4 regions of the Paenibacillus sp. JNU01 genome follow, and region 1 is predicted to be linked to each of the others. Evidence: riboswitches for the same ligand, from Rfam matches in the RefSeq annotation. Region 1 holds a riboswitch; each other region holds the start of a gene.
The links. Region 1 has a riboswitch for cyclic di-AMP ahead of NLBNIHML_RS24510 (HAD family hydrolase). Riboswitches for the same ligand answer to the same signal wherever they lie in the genome.

Region 1 (4,200 bases):
TTCCCACGGTTCACAATCATTCGCCTCCTGTGTTCGTTAAATGTCATGTTAAATGACATTTATATTCCTTTTTGTTAACTTTATGTTTGAAAATCCGAATTATATGATAGTTATCATCCCATAAACGTCCGCTTTTTGTCAATAGTATCCGTTAAATTTAATGAATAGATTCTGATATTTAATATTTGTGTCATTTTATATAACTTATTATGTTATTTATGTGACGGAGTTCAGGGAGGACTATATATAAGGAAGGACTATATATAAATGAATCAACAAGATCGGCTCTTACCGAAAAAGAGGGGATCAAATCTAATAATATGCAGTTCATGGGTAAACATGACGAGAATATGCGTTTTTTGAGGAAAATGCCTAGCTAAAAAAGAAGGTTTAAAAAATACTTTACTTTTATTTCAGAACCCTGTATAATCAATTCTGTTGCCGATTATTTACGACATGCGGTCGTGGTGGAATGGCAGACACGCTATCTTGAGGGGGTAGTGGGCGTATGCCCGTGGAGGTTCGAGTCCTCTCGACCGCATCATATGAACGATGAAGAAGAAGCTTTCCATTAATGGAAAGCTTCTTTTTTTGCCTTTTTGAACAGTCTGGTACCAGAAGTTGAAAAAAGGCCATCCATTACCGGGGGTAATGGTGCTCTACCTTCCGGCTAAGGGTGGCCGATGTACTATTTTTGCAGCAAGTTCTTGATATCTTCTTCAATCTTGTCAGGTGTTGTTTTGGGAGCATAACGTTTAACTACCTGTCCGTTCTGATCCACAAGGAATTTGGTGAAATTCCATTTGATTGCTTTGGAGCCGAGCAGGCCGGGTGCTTCTTTGCTAAGGTGTTGGAAGAGCGGGTGAGCACTTGAGCCATTCACATCAATTTTCTCAAACATAGGGAAGCTCACGCCATAATTCATCTGACAGAACTCCGCGATATCGTCGGAAGAACCTTTTTCCTGGGCAAACTGGTTGCTTGGAAATCCAAGGACTTCAAATGGCGCATCCTGGAACTTGTCTTGCAGTTCTTGCAGACCTTTGAATTGAGGTGTAAGTCCGCATGAGCTTGCCGTATTCACAATCAGTAACACTTTATCACGGTAGTCGGACATTTCAACTTCTTGACCGCGAAGGGTATTCACTTTGTAATCGTAGACTGTCATCTCAATCGCCTCCATGATATCATCTGATACCTTTCATTATATTGGTTACAATTAAATAATGCAAAACTAATATGGTGTTAAAAGAATCAAAACTGGCAAGTTGTGCAGAATGCGTGAATGAATTGCGAAGTGATTTACGCGAGAGTGAGAATTAGATAGCCTTGACGAGGTGGATAGCGTATAACCGTATTGTAAGCGTTATTATATATGAATAATGGCGAAAATCTGCCGATTCGGTGATCTGTCCGGACTTTACACCGCCATGGCACGGGTGTATGATTCATATCGTAATTTCAATTTAAAACTAAATTGTACCTGAAAAACGAAACAAACGATAATATCGCTCAATCTTAACTTAAGATATACGAACGATGTTTTAATCGCTGAGTTTCCATTCATTCATGAGTGGGAAACGGGGGAACCAACGGAATGCGCTGTCCAGGACAGTAGGCATTCATGGGGTGAATTTTCCGGTGACAGCCGGAAATAGGGCGACTCTCGCGCCCGAATCCGTCAGCTAACCTCGTAAGCGTTAAAGGGAGAGGCAACAAGCCGTACGCTGGTTCATGGCGATTTCGCCATGGATTCTTTAAGAAGCGTTCGGGAGGCCTTGGTCCCCCACGCTTCTTTTTTGTTGTCTTTTCACGCCAAGGGAGGAACGAATGATGGATACTGAGATGATCTTAGTGACTGCTCCTAATGAAGCAGGACGCAAATTTATCAAATTGCTGATGTACAAAAAAATGCCGTTTGCCGTTCTAACCAACAGTGCAGGGGAAGAGCGCAGACTCCGTAGAATCGGAGTAGAACATGTCATTCGCATGAATACGGCTGCAGCTCAAAAATGGTTTTTGCCGCAGGCAAGCGTTGGTAACGTGTTTATTTTCGAGAACAGCCTGAATCTGACCTGTCGTTATTTACAGATCTGTCGATCGTGGACATCAAAATCCCTATGCGTCATTACGGAGCAAAGCCATCCGAAGGGGATCTATCGGGGAATGGGTGCAGACCGGATTGTATATTCACTCAATGGGGAAGTCGGCTTTCTCCTCAATGGGTAATGTCATAGCTTGAGATTGCTCAGGTGTAAGGTGCCTGTTATAATTGAATGTATCGATAAACGGAAATTTGAGGAGACTCGTGCATGATGGTGAGTCTTCTTTTTTATGGTTTTAAAGGTAGTTCAAAAAGTCCGCTTTTGATTACGAAGGATGCCTAGCGGCATCATCAGCATCGAATATGAAATTCAGCCGAAATGTCCGTTGCTCACGTAGTTTTCCCTACGCTCCGCTACTCCATTTCTAGCTTCATTCCATCTTCTCGATACTGAAAACCAGACTTTTTGAACACGAACTTTTAGATTGCCTGTGGCTTACAAGGAGGAATTGGCGTGCCGGATGTGGGTGGATTGAAGTGGTTGTTTTTTGATGTTGGAGATACGCTAGTGGATGAATGGGACCCGGTTGATGATATTATCGGACAGTTCGTTCGCGAAGCCGGTGCTTTGGGGTATCCGGTGAAGATTGAGGCGGTACGTGAATTGTTCGCGAACTGTTATCAGAAATATGAACAATGGCCCATGAGAGTGGCAATTCGCACATTCATTGAAGATGAAGGACATCAGAAACAGATTCAGGACAAGCTGAAGTTTAAAAAAGATCTTGAACGACCTTTTCCTTCAGCGGATTCCGTTCTTCAGCAGTTGTCGCGGTATTATCGCATTGGCATTATCGCCAATCAGAGTCCTGGAACGGAAGAAAGACTGGAGAGTTACGGACTGCGAAAGTATGTTGATGTTCTGGCATGCTCGGCTGAAGAAGGGGTGTCCAAGCCAGATCCAGAGCTGTACGCTGTAGCCCTGAAACAGGCGGGTTGTGCACCGGAGGAAGCCGTCATGATCGGGGATCGGATTGATAACGATATCATTCCTGCCCGGAAGCTGGGCATGCGTACGATTCGAATTATGCAGGGGTACGGAAGATTCCAGCCAGACCGATCGGATGACGAACGCGCGGATTGGACTGTGGATTCATTGGATGAACTCCTGCCTTTACTGGTGCCGGATCAGGAATAGATGATTATTTGTTAGAGCTCGGAGTTTTACTACAAAAAGAAACACCTCGCTGTACTGCAATAATAAAGGCTGATCAACTTGGTATTGAATACCGGAGTTGATCAGCCTTTTTGATGTTTAGTCGATATGACGAGATTAGAATAACCGGATCGTCTGAATGATCAGATATACATTCAACACAACGATAATTGCGGCAATGACCCATGAGATGATTTTGAGCCACAATTTGTTAGCGAATGCACCCATGCTTTTTTTATCACTCGTGAACATGACCAGAGGGATTACCGCAAAAGGTAATTGAAGAGACAGTACAACCTGACTCAAAATGAGCAGTTCTTCTGTGCCGTGTTCTCCTGCAATTGCTGTGACAATTACTGCCGGGATGATGGCGATCAGACGTGTGACCAGTCTGCGCAGCCAAGCCGGAATCCGAATGTTGAGGAAACCTTCCATAACAATCTGCCCTGCGAGTGTACCTGTAAGGGTGGAATTCTGGCCTGATGCTAACAGCGCCACACCGAACAGAATACTTGCGATTGTAGTCCCTAATAGGGGTGTAAGCAAGTGGTAGGCATCGGAGATCTCGGCAACCTGCGTCATGCCGGCACTATGGAATACAGCAGCTGATACAATCAGGATGGCCGCATTGATGAACAAGGCGAGTGTTAGCGCGATTGTAGAGTCCATAGTCGAATAACGAATCGCTTCTTTTTTGCCCTGTGGTGTCTGTTCGATCTGACGCGTCTGCACAATGGAAGAATGCAGATACAGATTATGCGGCATCACGGTTGCTCCTATAATACCAATGGCAATATAGAGCATGGCAGGGTTCTGCAGGATCTCCACATTTGGGACAAAACCATGGAGAACACCGCCCATATCCGGTTTTGCCAGGAACAGGTCAATCCCGAAGCAGAGGGCAATGGTGGCCATCAGCACGATGACGAGTGTTTCCAAG
Region 2 (4,200 bases), 2.2 Mb from region 1:
ATTTGATGCCATAAGATAAATACAAGAATGGTCCACAATTTACGGCTTGCATCCAATTTCCCTTCCTTATGGATCTCAAGTAGCTGCAATACATACGTTTTATTGATCCATTGATCTACGTCTGCTGTCATAATCAGATTCCTAGCCCATGAATACCATTCACTTTTTAACCATACTCTCGTTGGGACAGGAAAACCTAATTTTTTTCGTTGCTGTACATCAGGTGGAACCACATCTTTCATAGCATCACGGAGTAATAATTTAGTTGCTGTGGGTGTAACTTTATACTTTGTAGGGATGGTAGCAGCTAATTCAAATACTTTGGTATCTACAAAGGGAACGCGAAGTTCCAAGGAATTTGCCATCGACATTTTGTCTGCTTTCATTAGGATATTCCCACGTAGCCACGTATGAATATCAATATACTGCATCTGTGTGACTTCATCATATAACTTCGCTTGTTCATAAAGTGGCTTAGTCACCTGCTGGGTTGGTTTACATACTCCCTGCTCCGATAACCATGGTGCTAATACCTTACTTTTTTCATGATCCATAAAAATCTTCGCATTTCCAAAGTAACGTTCTTGCAGAATAAGACTCCCTCTTTCCAAGAATCCTTTGCCTTTCATGCCGGTAGGCATTAATCTTCCAAGATGTCCTGCAAGACTTCTCCATGGACCTGGAAGACCCTGAAACATGCGGAGAGCATAGGGTTCCCGATAAATGTTGTAGCCACCAAAAAATTCATCTGCACCTTCACCTGAAAATGCCATCTTAACATGCTGACTAGCCAACTTCGATACAAAGTAGAGACCCACGGCTGATGGGTCTGCTACTGGCTCATCCATATGCCATATTAGAGAAGGTAGTATATCTATATAGTCGCGGGCATTAATCCGAATTTCATGATGCTCAGTCCCTAAATAGGCTGCTGTCTTCCTAGCATCATCCAATTCACTATAGCCCGGCATATCAAATCCAACGCTGAATGTTTGGGTTGGCTCCAAGCGATGAAGTAAACCAACTAAACTGCTTGAATCAATACCACCCGATAAGAATGCTCCCCTAGGGACATCTGAGTTCTTATGAATACGAACAGATTCCGTTATTACTGATCGTGTTTCCTCTACTAAATCGGAATACGACCTACTTTCATGGGGCTCAAACTTCACTTCGTAATACGGTCTGATGGTCATTCCATTATTCTGTACAATCAAATAATGGCCTGCTTTCAGTTTATGGATCTCTTTGAACATCGTTAGAGGTTCAGGTACATATTGAAATGTGAGATACTGATAAAGAGCATTTTCATCCACTTCCCTATCAATCCTACCTGAAGCCAGCAACGTTTTAATTTCAGAGCCAATCATGTATCCGGAGGCGGTCTCACTGTAATAAACAGGCTTGATTCCGAAATGATCCCGTGCCGCAAATAAAAGATCACTCCTTTGATCCCATATGGTGAACCCAAACATGCCTCGTAAATAGTTGACACATTTAATTCCAACGTCCTCATAAAGCCTCAGTAATACTTCGGTATCGGAATCTGTATAAAATGTATACCCCTTCTGACTCAACCAATCCCTCAACTCTTTATAATTATAAATCTCTCCATTGAATACCAACCAAATATCTTTGTTCTCATTGGTCATGGGCTGTGCCCCGTGCTCAATATCCAGTATACTTAGTCTCCTAAAACCCAGACCGATATGATCATGGATATATATCCCTTCATCATCTGGGCCACGATGAGCTATGGAGTCGGTCATATGTTGCAGAATGTTTGCATCTACTGGCATACGATATTTGTTATATAAACTTACAAATCCACACATAGGGCTATTCTCCTCTAATCAATATAAGATTAGTTTAGCTTTTATGTATGTGGAATCTGTGAAAGATTACCGTCCATATCATAAATCACAGTTTAGATAAGTTATTTACTTATTTATTAGTTTAGTTCACTGGAGAATGGTTCTATCTGTTCGAGGCAAGTTGCTAAACAAAATGGACAAACCCGTGAATTACCCACGGGCTTGTCCATTTTAATGACTATCGTTAACCATTTTAAGATAGTTCTGCTCGCTAACCACTCTACGAGCTGTTACATATTTGGTTTTATAATAACTTTCAGATAAGCTACTAATTCGAACACCCTTACTGCTTGATGAATGTGCAAATTGATTGTTACCTACATAAATTCCCGCATGTGAAATGCTGCGACCATTCGTATTGAAGAAAACGAGATCCCCTGGGCGTAATTCTTCTTTCTCTACAAACGATCCCTTTGCTGCTTGCATACTAGAGGTGCGCGGCAAATCTAGTTTAAACTTATTAAAAACATACAGGATAAAACCGGAACAATCAAAACCAGATGTTGTTGTCCCACCATAAAGGTATGGCGTTCCAACCACTTCTTTTATTTCTTCTGTTAGCTTTGCCTGACTAGCAAATGCACCTGTTGCTGTGGAGGTAAATAAAACTGCTGCTCCAAGAACCGATAAAATGACTTTCTTCAAACTTTTGTTCCTCCCTTAGATGCCTACGGAGTTAGCTTAAGGATTCGGTTAAAGGCTCCCTATATTCTTTTCTTACAAGAATAATTCACCCAACAAATGGTTCCCCCGTTTTCAATACGAAATTCGGCAAAAATAGTTAAATATTTGTAACCTATAGAGTATTATATTGTTAAATTGTGTGGATTTAATGTGGAATTCTCGTATATCTTATTCTAAAAAAGAAACGACCGTCTCCTGCTGAAGTTAGGGAGCGATCGCTTCTTAGCACATGTTCTTTTTGTATTGCCGAATTCTAGTTATAAGTTCAAGGCTCCTCTACACTATACAACCACTTATACCCTATGCCCCAAACCGTTTGAATGGGGTTCTGTTCCAATCCAGCCAACTGCAACTTCTCCCGGATATTTTTCACATGGGTGTCTACGACTCGGTTATCCCCAAAAAAGTCACTTCCCCAGAGACGTTCAATGATTTCATCTCTAGAGAAAACTCTTTGTGGATTCTCGGCCAATATAAGCAATATATCAAGTTCTTTTTGGGTCAAATCCAGATTTGTGTCGAGTACCATAACCTGTCTTCGATCTGGATAAATAATCATGTCAGTATACATGATTTTTTTACCGATTTCTTTAAGGCTTAAAGACTGTGAAGAGCGTCGAACAAGCGCAAACAAGCGAGCAATGAGTTCATCAGAATTTACAGGTTTCACCATATAATCATCAGCACCGACACCTAACCCATGTACCTTATCCTTCACATCCCCTCGAGCTGTAAGCATCAATATAGGTGTTTCAGTAAACGATCTGATTTTTTCACAAAGATGCCATCCATCCATATCCGGCATCATAACGTCTAATAAAATGACATGATACGAATTTTTCTGAAGATAGGACAGTCCTTCGGTTCCATTATGAGCTTCCGTAATATCAAAACCCTCTTTAGTTAAATAAATTCGCAACAGATTTCTCATGTTCCATTCGTCATCAATAACTAATGCTTTCAATTTATTCATATGGTCATCCCATCCATTTCATTAATCTTTAGTAATATGCGGTTTCTGACCGTAAATTTGAACGATCATTAGCTCATTTGTTTCACATATTATATTTTGAAGCTGTGTGATTTTAATGAAGAAGAGGTGATGGACGGGAACATCACTTTAAATTGCGTCCCCTCTCCAATTTTACTTTCCACATGAATTGTTCCTCCTTGTTGTAAAACAAGACTTTGAACAATGGACAGCCCCAGTCCTGTTCCTCCATATGCCCGGGATCTGGATTTCTCAACCCGGTAAAAACGTTCAAATATATTGGGAAGTTCTTCTGTTGAAATTCCGGGTCCCGTATCGCAAATGCTTATTACAACCCCTTCTAATTCAGAAGTTAAAGAAACTTGAATATACCCCTCGGCTGTGTAACGAATGGCATTATCCAATAGATTCAAAATAATCTGTTCCAGTCGGTTAGAGTCTACAAAAATATGGGGTACGGGACTCAACTTACTTCGAATCGTAAGATCTTTTTCTTGGGCTTTTAATTGAACCTTATCTATAGACCTTTGAATAATCGAAGTGGGTTCTACAGACATCAGTTTCAAGTCAATTTTACCTTCTTCCATCTTAGACAATTCAAAGAGATCATTTATGATTACATTTAAACGTCGTGCTTCCTCAGAAATGATT
Region 3 (4,200 bases), 1.5 Mb from region 1:
GACCTGGAACGTACCGTAGTCCACGAGATCGGACACCAGTACTTCTACGGCATGGTTGCCAGCAACGAATTCGAGGAAGCCTGGCTGGATGAGGGGTTCACCTCTTATGCAGAAGACAAATTGATGGAGCAGGAATACGGATTGATTCCGAATCTGCCGGTACAATCGGGCCTGATTACGTCTCCTTCATCCTTAACACAAGAATCCTGGAAGTTCGATTCACAGAATGAGTATGCAGCCAATGTCTACACACGTGGCAAGCTTGTATTGCTTGGTATTGAACATCAAGTCGGCACAAAAAAGATGGAACGCATTCTCTCTACCTATGTGAAGAAGTACCGCTTCAAACATCCCACTTCGGCAGATTTTCAGAACGTTGTGGAACAAGTGACCCGCACGTCCTGGTCTGATTATTTTGACCAATACGTCTACGGTAATGGAATGGCTGACTTTGCTGTAGAGAAGATTCGTGTTACGCCTGTACAGAAAGACGGTCAAACATGGTACGAGTCATCCGTGACGATCGTCAAAAAAGGCAGTGATTACAACGCCGTTCCTGTTCGCATTGCTTTTGAAGACGGACATACCCTCACCAAGCAATGGGATGGCATAGAAGATCGAATTACCTATAAATTAACGCACACATCCCCCGTAGCCTGGGCCATGACCGATCCCCTGTACACGATCGTGCTGGAGAACCGCCATATGAACAATTTCCTAAAATCCGGACTGGATGAGCAGACGAAGTCCCGCTGGAGCATGAGTGTAACCAAACTAATAGAAGCCATATTCGGAGGTCTGTCATGGTGAGGTGGATACGGTGAAAGCGAAAATACGTGAAGGCTGGTTTCTCGTCCGTCAGCATATGTTCATTGCGGCACTCTTATTTCTTTATCAACTCATTTGGGGATATTTCTTCTATCGAATGGTACAATCGGCAGTCATCCCACTCCTCCTGCGCTATCCAGATTCTGATGCCGGGGAACTGAGTACACTTTTGTTCAAAATGGAAAGCCAACTTAACCTATCTACCCATCCGGAGGTTCATCGTTATCTATGGATTCTGGGGGGCATGCTGCTGGTTCGCATGTTGATCAGCCCCCTTATTCAGGCAGGACTGCTCTACTCACTTCAGCACTTTAATTCTACAGAAGAGCGCATCCCATTCGTCCGTGGAATCAAAAAACTGTGGAAACCGATGCTGCTGCTGCACACCATACGTACATTATTGATACTTCTGCCCGCCTACTGGCTCATACCGAAGCTCTACTCGATCCTCATGGACGGATTTCATTCCCTTCAATTACTTTTGCCTGGTATACCTTATGTTGCTGCCTGGATTGTATATGGATGGGTCATCCACCATGTCATGCTCTACATGCAGTTCGGTGTGTCGGCACCAGAAGGAGAAGGCGGGGCTCACGGCACCCTCAAAGCACTCTGGATTGCACTGCGTCATCTCATCGCCGTTATCGGCATTGCTCTCCTGCTGGGCGGAGTCCACTTACTCGTCTTTGGGGCATTCACTTCAGCCTCATGGTTATTAACGGGACTTACCGGACTTATACTACAGCAGACGTATCCACTTGCCAGATGTCTATTGAGTCTGTGGAAAATATGCAGCCATTTCCGATTGTGGCAGTCCAAAGTATCCAAAGGTGAGAGCATTTAGTTTAAAAATTGTTACCATCACATGTTAAACTCATGGCCTGCTATGTACTTATAAATAGGCAAACCTCAACCTTTCCCCGTCAAAGGTCGAGGTTTTTTTTGCTAATTTTGTTGCTAAACGTTGCCAAAGACGTACTCCTCTGTTACAATAATCGCAGTGAGTTTTTAGTAACAACTTTGTAATCTTTACATTCATATTTGTAACTACTTAAAATTAAATCGTCATTTCTTGATTTCGCAGGTGCATAACTAGCATAGCCAAATTCCTGGCACCTGGGAAGCGGGGGAACCAGTTATGGGTGAATTGATCTTGCTACAGAGGGATCATAGGGGACCTTCAACCGAATCCTTAAGCTAACCTCGCAGGCGTTGGAAGGGGAATATCTCTTGTTCAAGAAGAAATTAACCGCAGCTGTACTTAGCATCACATTCGCATTATCGCTTGGTGCAGGTAGCGCATTCGCAGATTCAAAAATGGATAAAGTAATTGATTCAGCAATGGGAACTACATACAAAAGTGGGGGAACAACGCTTAACGGCTTTGACTGCTCCGGATTTACACGGTATGTATTCGACAAATTGGGTATTGATTTGGCACGCCAATCCAGTTCCCAATTCGACATGGGCGATTCCGTATCCCGCATGGAAATGAGAGCTGGCGATCTGGTATTCTTTAATACTACAGGTAAAGGCGTATCCCATGTAGGAATCTTTGTAGGGGATGGAAAGTTCGCACACTCTTCTTCTTCCAAAGGTGTTACGATCAGTGCATTGAGTGAAAGCTATTGGGCCAATCGTTATGTTGGCGCTAAACGGATTATGAGCACGGACGCGTATGAATCACTGGCCCTTGACTAGGGACAAGCTGAGCAACATGATACTGTAACCATGAACCATACTGTAACGAAGCAAGAAGCATAACAGAACCGCCCGGTACATTCTCCGCAGGAATGTATCCGGCGGTTTTTTTGTGCTTCCATCCTGATTCATATTGCAAGTTACGCTCGGGGCTATCCTGCAACATCAACAGGCTCATTTTGTGCTCGTTCGTCCGTGCCCTTATGATGTTTTTACCCATCCTGTTATAATATAAACGGAATTACCGGAACTTTTGTTTCATATTTTTTTCTGGTAAGAGAGACTTGCTAAATGAATATCTCTTTTGTAGAGTGGACAGAGAGTTCTGTTTCAAGGAAAGGAGCATGCAGGTGTATGAAGGAAGCCCCCGTAACGTTTCACGTTGTACCCATGCGAGAAGAACATGCGGAGCTCATCTGCAGTTGGCAGTATGATCCGCCTTACAATATCTACAGCTGGCTCCCCTGGGAGCAGATGAAAGCGCTGGAAGTGGAATTCGGAGATGCACAGCTGCGGCAGGAGCAATATGCGATTGTCCTGGATCAGAACGATCGTATATGTGGATTTGCTCAATACTTCCCACTTCAAGGGGTAACCCGGATTGGCCTCGGCATGCATCCAGAGCTGTGTGGTCAGGGGCAAGGGACAGCTTTTGTCACGGCCATTGTACAGGAAGCCATTCGCCGAAATCCGATGAATGAGATCGATCTGGAAGTGCTCACTTGGAATGCTCGTGCCATTCAAGTCTATCTAAAGAGTGGATTTGTCACCCAGGATACATACGAACGACAGACCCCAAGCGGCTTGAAGCCCTTTCACTGTATGGTTTATGAAGGGCCTCGTGATTAAAATCCATTGCAAAACAACCAAATTTGCGCCTTGTTATGTGATTAGTTCAAAAATTTCCCACAAAATGCTATGATGTCAGTACAGGTTCCGTTATAATGATATGGATAGTTTCAGGTTAGATGATCTTTCATTCTGGAGGGGACATAAGGGATGCACAAATGGATCATGAGCGGAGTATTTTTTGCAGCATGCGCTTTAGCTATTGTTTTAATGTTTACGCTTCCAGGGAAAGAAGAAGTGGCTGAAGAAGCCAAGCCTACCATGCCGGAAGTCACATTGGATGCCGGACAGGCTGAAGCACTGGTCAAAGCCAATTGTATCTCCTGTCACGGGGATCAGCTTCAGGGTGGCGTAGGACCTGCTCTAGCAAACATCGGCAGCCAGGATGATCTGGAGAAGATCTACACTACGATTGTCAAAGGTAAAGGTGGCGGTATGCCTTCCTTCAAGGGCAAACTGCAGGATGAAGAGATTGCTAATATCGCCATGTGGCTGTCAGAGAAGAAGTAATCTCTGCACACACATAACAAAGAGGCCCTTAATCCCCTTTTGGGAGAATAAGAGCCTCTTTGTTATGCTATTGATTAGGCATCTGCCGCATGCTCGGCCAGAAAGGCCTCCACTTCACGTGCGGACGGCATCCCGGACTGGGCGCCGAGCTTCGTCACGGATAACGCGGCCGCACCCATGGCAAAGCCTACGGCCGCGTCCAACGTCTCACCGCGCGCGAGGGCTACCGCCAACGCGCCGTTGAAGCAATCGCCAGCGCCGGTCGTATCGACGGCGCTTACGGCGTAGCCGGGCGCACGGCATGCGCCGGCA
Region 4 (4,200 bases), 660 kb from region 1:
TACGGACAGCAGTCGCAACCTGGCAAGCGGGGCCTCGCTTACCGTATCCAATGGAGCCTTCACGGCACAACTCCCCGCTCAGAGCGTAACAACATTTGTTGCCAACATTACTGGTGGGAATAACGGTGGAAATACAGGCAGCGGCACTACTTATGAAGCAGAGACCGGAACAACACTTACGGAAGCTGCCATTGAAACGATCTACCCCGGTTACACAGGCTCCGGGTATGTCAACTTCAATGCAATGACTGGTTCAACCATTCAATGGAACGCTATTAACAATACGATTACTGGCACCAAAAATGTAAAGTTTCGTTATGCGCTGGAAAGTGGAACACGTAACCTCGACATTTTTGTTAACGGAACCAAAGTTATCAGCAATGAGCCCTTTCCAGCAACGGGAAGCTGGTCCACTTGGGTTGAAAAAACAATACAAGTTCCCATGAACACCGGGACCAATACCTTGAAAGTGGTTACAACGGGAACGGAAGGACCGAATATTGACAGCATTAATGTTACCGCAGCACAATAAAACATTCCGTATAGTTGATGTTAGGATAATATCAAAAAATGCAAACAAAAAAAGACTCCTCATGCGTTAGCTTGAGGAGTCTTTTTATTCGATGCGGTCGAGAGGACTCGAACCTCCACGGGGGGTTAGCCCACACGGACCTGAACCGTGCGCGTCTGCCAATTCCGCCACGACCGCATATTATATCTCCGTGATTAATCTCGGCGACAAGAAATAATATATCATGCCCAATCTATCATGTCAACACTGAAAATAATAACATGAAAGCCCGAACCAGACATGCTTGTCCATTCGGGCTTTACCTTCAACTAATCATTTGGTTCATCAAAAAGGAGTCATACTACAGCTTGGAAGGCCAATTGCCATACCAGGCATAACCGCCTCTTCTTTCTTTATCAATGTCACTCAATTTGTATTTAACTACCCCGTCTCGTCCAATGAAAATGGGTCTATCCGTTCCTATTTCATAGAAGCGTGCCCAGATCGGTGCTGCTTTGGAATCAGCGATAATCTTGCTATCACCATTTGCCCTTTCATACTTGTAACCCGTAATTTTCACCTTGTTAAACCAGTCCTCTGCTCCTTTAATGGATGCGGTAATTTTAGCGGTAGCAGGCCTTGTTTTCAGAAATTTAACAATCGTTACACTCTCTCCAGCTGTCAGCGATGGTACTTCGTAGATTCTTGCGCTCGCTGGTTTAAGGGAACTGGAATCATGTTGTTGTCCCCATGCTGTAAGCTTCCCGCCTGAGACGACCTGAGTATTCAGAATCGCCTCCACACCTTTGGCAACTGAATTTTTACTGCGATTAGCAAGTGTACTGTCGATAAATGAGAAATCACCTTTGCGTGTTGCTACTTCATCGAGCATGATCATTACATTAATCATTGCATCATCATTGTAGGTAATATGCTTGTGATATCCAGAGCTTTGGTAGACTTGTGGCCATCCGCCGTTTGAATACTGCATATTGATCAAAAAGTTGATTCCTTTGATTGCAGCTGTGGAGTAGCGTGGATCATTCGTCTTTTTAAATTCCTTCGCCAATCTTCTAATTTCTGAATATGTAGCCTTGTTGTCAATCGTGGACTTCGCCCACTCTCCACTTGTTTGTTTATAATCTTTTCTCCAACCTCCATCCGGCAGTTGGTTCTTCAAAATATCTGAAATACTCGCTGTAGTACCCGATGCATCAGCAGCAGATACCGTCCCTACAGGTAGAACTGCAATTCCAACTGTTGAGAACACCATGGCGCATGCCAGGACAAAAGTAACTATTTTCTTTGCTTTCAAATGTAACACTCTCCCATGTTCATTGTAATAACATCCACAATTCTACCTTACCTATAATGCCCGTCCTTAAACCTCCTTAATTTAAATATATAACATAATAAAATCTATTTTTATCCAATATGTGGATTGGATAATCAGATGATATGCAAAAAATCAATTATTGTCAATATATGCAACTTAATGAATATAATCTCTTAAATTCTACATAACGGATAGTTCTTTTAACTCATGACAAACTTATTTATTTATCCAATTTCGTCTCAAACGAATCAATAATGACGTTTTTGTCATCAATGATACCCAAACTTGACGCCTTCTTTCATATAAAATCGTTAATTCCGCTAACATTGAGGTATTACGAAGGGGTTTAAAAGGGTTTGACAATTACGCATTTATGCAATATAGTTTCAAATAGTTACAAAAACTTAATTATTCATTGCCGAGTTTCAGGTTTGAAAACGGGGGAACCATTTTGGGTGAATTATTCTTATACATAGGAAATATAGGGAACCTTCTACCGAACCCTTAGCTAACTCCGTAGGCATCGAAGGGAGAACATTGATTTTGAAAAAACTGATTATCTCCATTTTTGGAGCGGCTGTACTATTTACATCCGGGGCAACAAGCACAGAGGCAAGCAGTATTAACTCCGTAGTGAACAACATGACAGGTATTCCTTACAAGTGGGGTGGCACGACTCTGGCCGGGTTCGACTGTTCCGGGTTTATGAGATATATTTTCAATAAATACAGCATTGAATTGCCACGTACTTCGCAACAGCAAGCCAAAGCAGGTACTCCAGTAGCCAAGAGCAATGTTCGGACAGGTGATCTGGTGTTCTTTAACACAACAGGCAAAGGCATTTCACATACAGGTGTTTATATCGGCGGCGGACAATTTGCACATGCATCCAGCAGCAAAGGGGTAAGCATCACCAAAATGAGCAATCCTTATTTCAATGATCGTTACGTAACAGCACGTCGGGTAACTGGACAGTTTATGTACGATAAAATGTTAGGGAAAATGTAGGTATAATATCAAAGAGGAGGCTCCGGATCAACCGGAACCTCCTCTTTTGTTTGATTTCCTCTTTAGGAGGACAGTCCTTGGACTACCTCCATCTTACACTTAATGCAGCGCCTTCTGCACTCGCATCGCGCCTTGGGACAGGGCATGTCCGCCTCCTACAGCTCCGGCCACAGCAACGGTCTCCATAATCTCCTGATCTGTAGCGCCCTTGGCACGTGCTTCTTCTACATGATAGAAGGTACATACCTCATTGTTGGCGAACAAGCCAATACCAAGCGCGATGAGCTGTTTGGTCTTCGCATCAATCGCCCCAGGTTGGAAGCATTCTCCGGTAAACTCATGATACGACTTCACCACACCTGGCAGCACATCACTTAATGCTCCAATCTGATCCTTGTAGGCATGAACTTTATCATTCATCAATGTCATGTCTTGCAGCACACCCTCTCGGCTATAGTTACAGAATTTCTTCACTGTACCTATCTTCTCTCACGAGTGAGTCAATTATGCCAAGAAATCATGGTAATTCCAAACATTTGTACGCTCATACTTCTGACATAATGATCGTTGTTACTCACCAAGTGGACTTTGCCGGGGTTCGCTGAACAACTGATAGCGGTAACCACGATCCAACTTGACGACACGTCGATTCTGACGACGGATAAGTACCTGCTCGCCATCCCAGGCAACGACAATCCCGGTTACATCGTTCGATTCCAGCTCGTCCCGTACTACTCTGACTTTCTCACCTGACAGACGCAGGGCGTCCAATTCTGTATCACTAATCATGTTCATGGCTCCTATATTCCAAATTTATTTACAAAAAGAGACCTAAATGAAAAGTCATTTAGGTCTCACGTGACTGTATTGGACTGTCATGTCATTCGAAATTATGTCCCGACTGAAAGTTACCGCTGCGCGTGCTCTTTGCTGTCGTTCTTCTCGAACCAAAAATCAAGCACTTTGGCGGACATCACACGTTCTTCAAGGTACTCCACTTGATGCGGTGTAAATTGTTCTTTCCAAGAGAAGGACAACTCTTCGCATAAGCCTACAATTGTCAGTAATTCTGACCAGGCAACATAGCGTTTGTACCAGAAAAATTGAGGATGTTCAATCATATAGGGATAAAGGTCATCGAATTCCGTATGTTTACAATCCAGGGCACGTTCAAAATGAACTTTCGATTCCGCCAGCTTATCATTAAAGAATTGTTCTGTTGCCGGTTGGTTCCCCATGGTGTTGCCTCCTCTCCCTAACATAACCCCATTATAAATGAAATTAGCGGCCATGCAAAGGCATAGTTCAAAAAATAGGCCCTATTCCTTTAAAATGTCACATTTCG

Region 2: linked by a shared signal. The riboswitch ahead of NLBNIHML_RS03785 (C40 family peptidase) and the one ahead of NLBNIHML_RS24510 (HAD family hydrolase) in region 1 are both predicted to bind cyclic di-AMP.
Region 3: linked by a shared signal. The riboswitch ahead of NLBNIHML_RS17940 (C40 family peptidase) and the one ahead of NLBNIHML_RS24510 (HAD family hydrolase) in region 1 are both predicted to bind cyclic di-AMP.
Region 4: linked by a shared signal. The riboswitch ahead of NLBNIHML_RS27770 (C40 family peptidase) and the one ahead of NLBNIHML_RS24510 (HAD family hydrolase) in region 1 are both predicted to bind cyclic di-AMP.

What each region holds. Positions count from the first base shown of each region.
Region 1 is NZ_CP169723.1:5,641,276-5,645,475, forward strand. It holds gene NLBNIHML_RS24495 (urease accessory protein UreF) at 1-14, opposite strand, end outside; tRNA gene NLBNIHML_RS24500 (tRNA-Leu) at 459-541, shown strand; gene NLBNIHML_RS24505 (glutathione peroxidase) at 689-1,168, opposite strand; cyclic di-AMP (ydaO/yuaA leader) riboswitch at 1,540-1,715, shown strand; gene NLBNIHML_RS24510 (HAD family hydrolase) at 1,831-2,229, shown strand; gene NLBNIHML_RS24515 (HAD family hydrolase) at 2,559-3,242, shown strand; gene NLBNIHML_RS24520 (Nramp family divalent metal transporter) at 3,378-4,200, opposite strand, start outside.
Region 2 is NZ_CP169723.1:938,112-942,311, forward strand. It holds gene asnB (asparagine synthase (glutamine-hydrolyzing)) at 1-1,835, opposite strand, end outside; gene NLBNIHML_RS03785 (C40 family peptidase) at 2,046-2,519, opposite strand; cyclic di-AMP (ydaO/yuaA leader) riboswitch at 2,525-2,658, opposite strand; gene NLBNIHML_RS03790 (response regulator transcription factor) at 2,824-3,531, opposite strand; gene NLBNIHML_RS03795 (sensor histidine kinase) at 3,621-4,200, opposite strand, start outside.
Region 3 is NZ_CP169723.1:4,129,864-4,134,063, reverse strand. It holds gene NLBNIHML_RS17950 (M1 family metallopeptidase) at 1-810, shown strand, start outside; gene NLBNIHML_RS17945 (hypothetical protein) at 821-1,672, shown strand; cyclic di-AMP (ydaO/yuaA leader) riboswitch at 1,918-2,055, shown strand; gene NLBNIHML_RS17940 (C40 family peptidase) at 2,059-2,529, shown strand; gene NLBNIHML_RS17935 (GNAT family N-acetyltransferase) at 2,884-3,378, shown strand; gene NLBNIHML_RS17930 (c-type cytochrome) at 3,529-3,888, shown strand; gene rbsK (ribokinase) at 3,963-4,200, opposite strand, start outside.
Region 4 is NZ_CP169723.1:6,301,423-6,305,622, reverse strand. It holds partial or broken gene xynC (glucuronoarabinoxylan endo-1,4-beta-xylanase XynC) at 1-106, shown strand, start outside; gene NLBNIHML_RS27785 (carbohydrate-binding protein) at 107-532, shown strand; tRNA gene NLBNIHML_RS27780 (tRNA-Leu) at 625-709, opposite strand; gene pelA (pectate lyase) at 873-1,835, opposite strand; cyclic di-AMP (ydaO/yuaA leader) riboswitch at 2,254-2,385, shown strand; gene NLBNIHML_RS27770 (C40 family peptidase) at 2,391-2,855, shown strand; gene NLBNIHML_RS27765 (carboxymuconolactone decarboxylase family protein) at 2,955-3,284, opposite strand; gene NLBNIHML_RS27760 (hypothetical protein) at 3,426-3,644, opposite strand; gene NLBNIHML_RS27755 (hypothetical protein) at 3,764-4,093, opposite strand; gene NLBNIHML_RS27750 (xanthine phosphoribosyltransferase) at 4,191-4,200, opposite strand, start outside.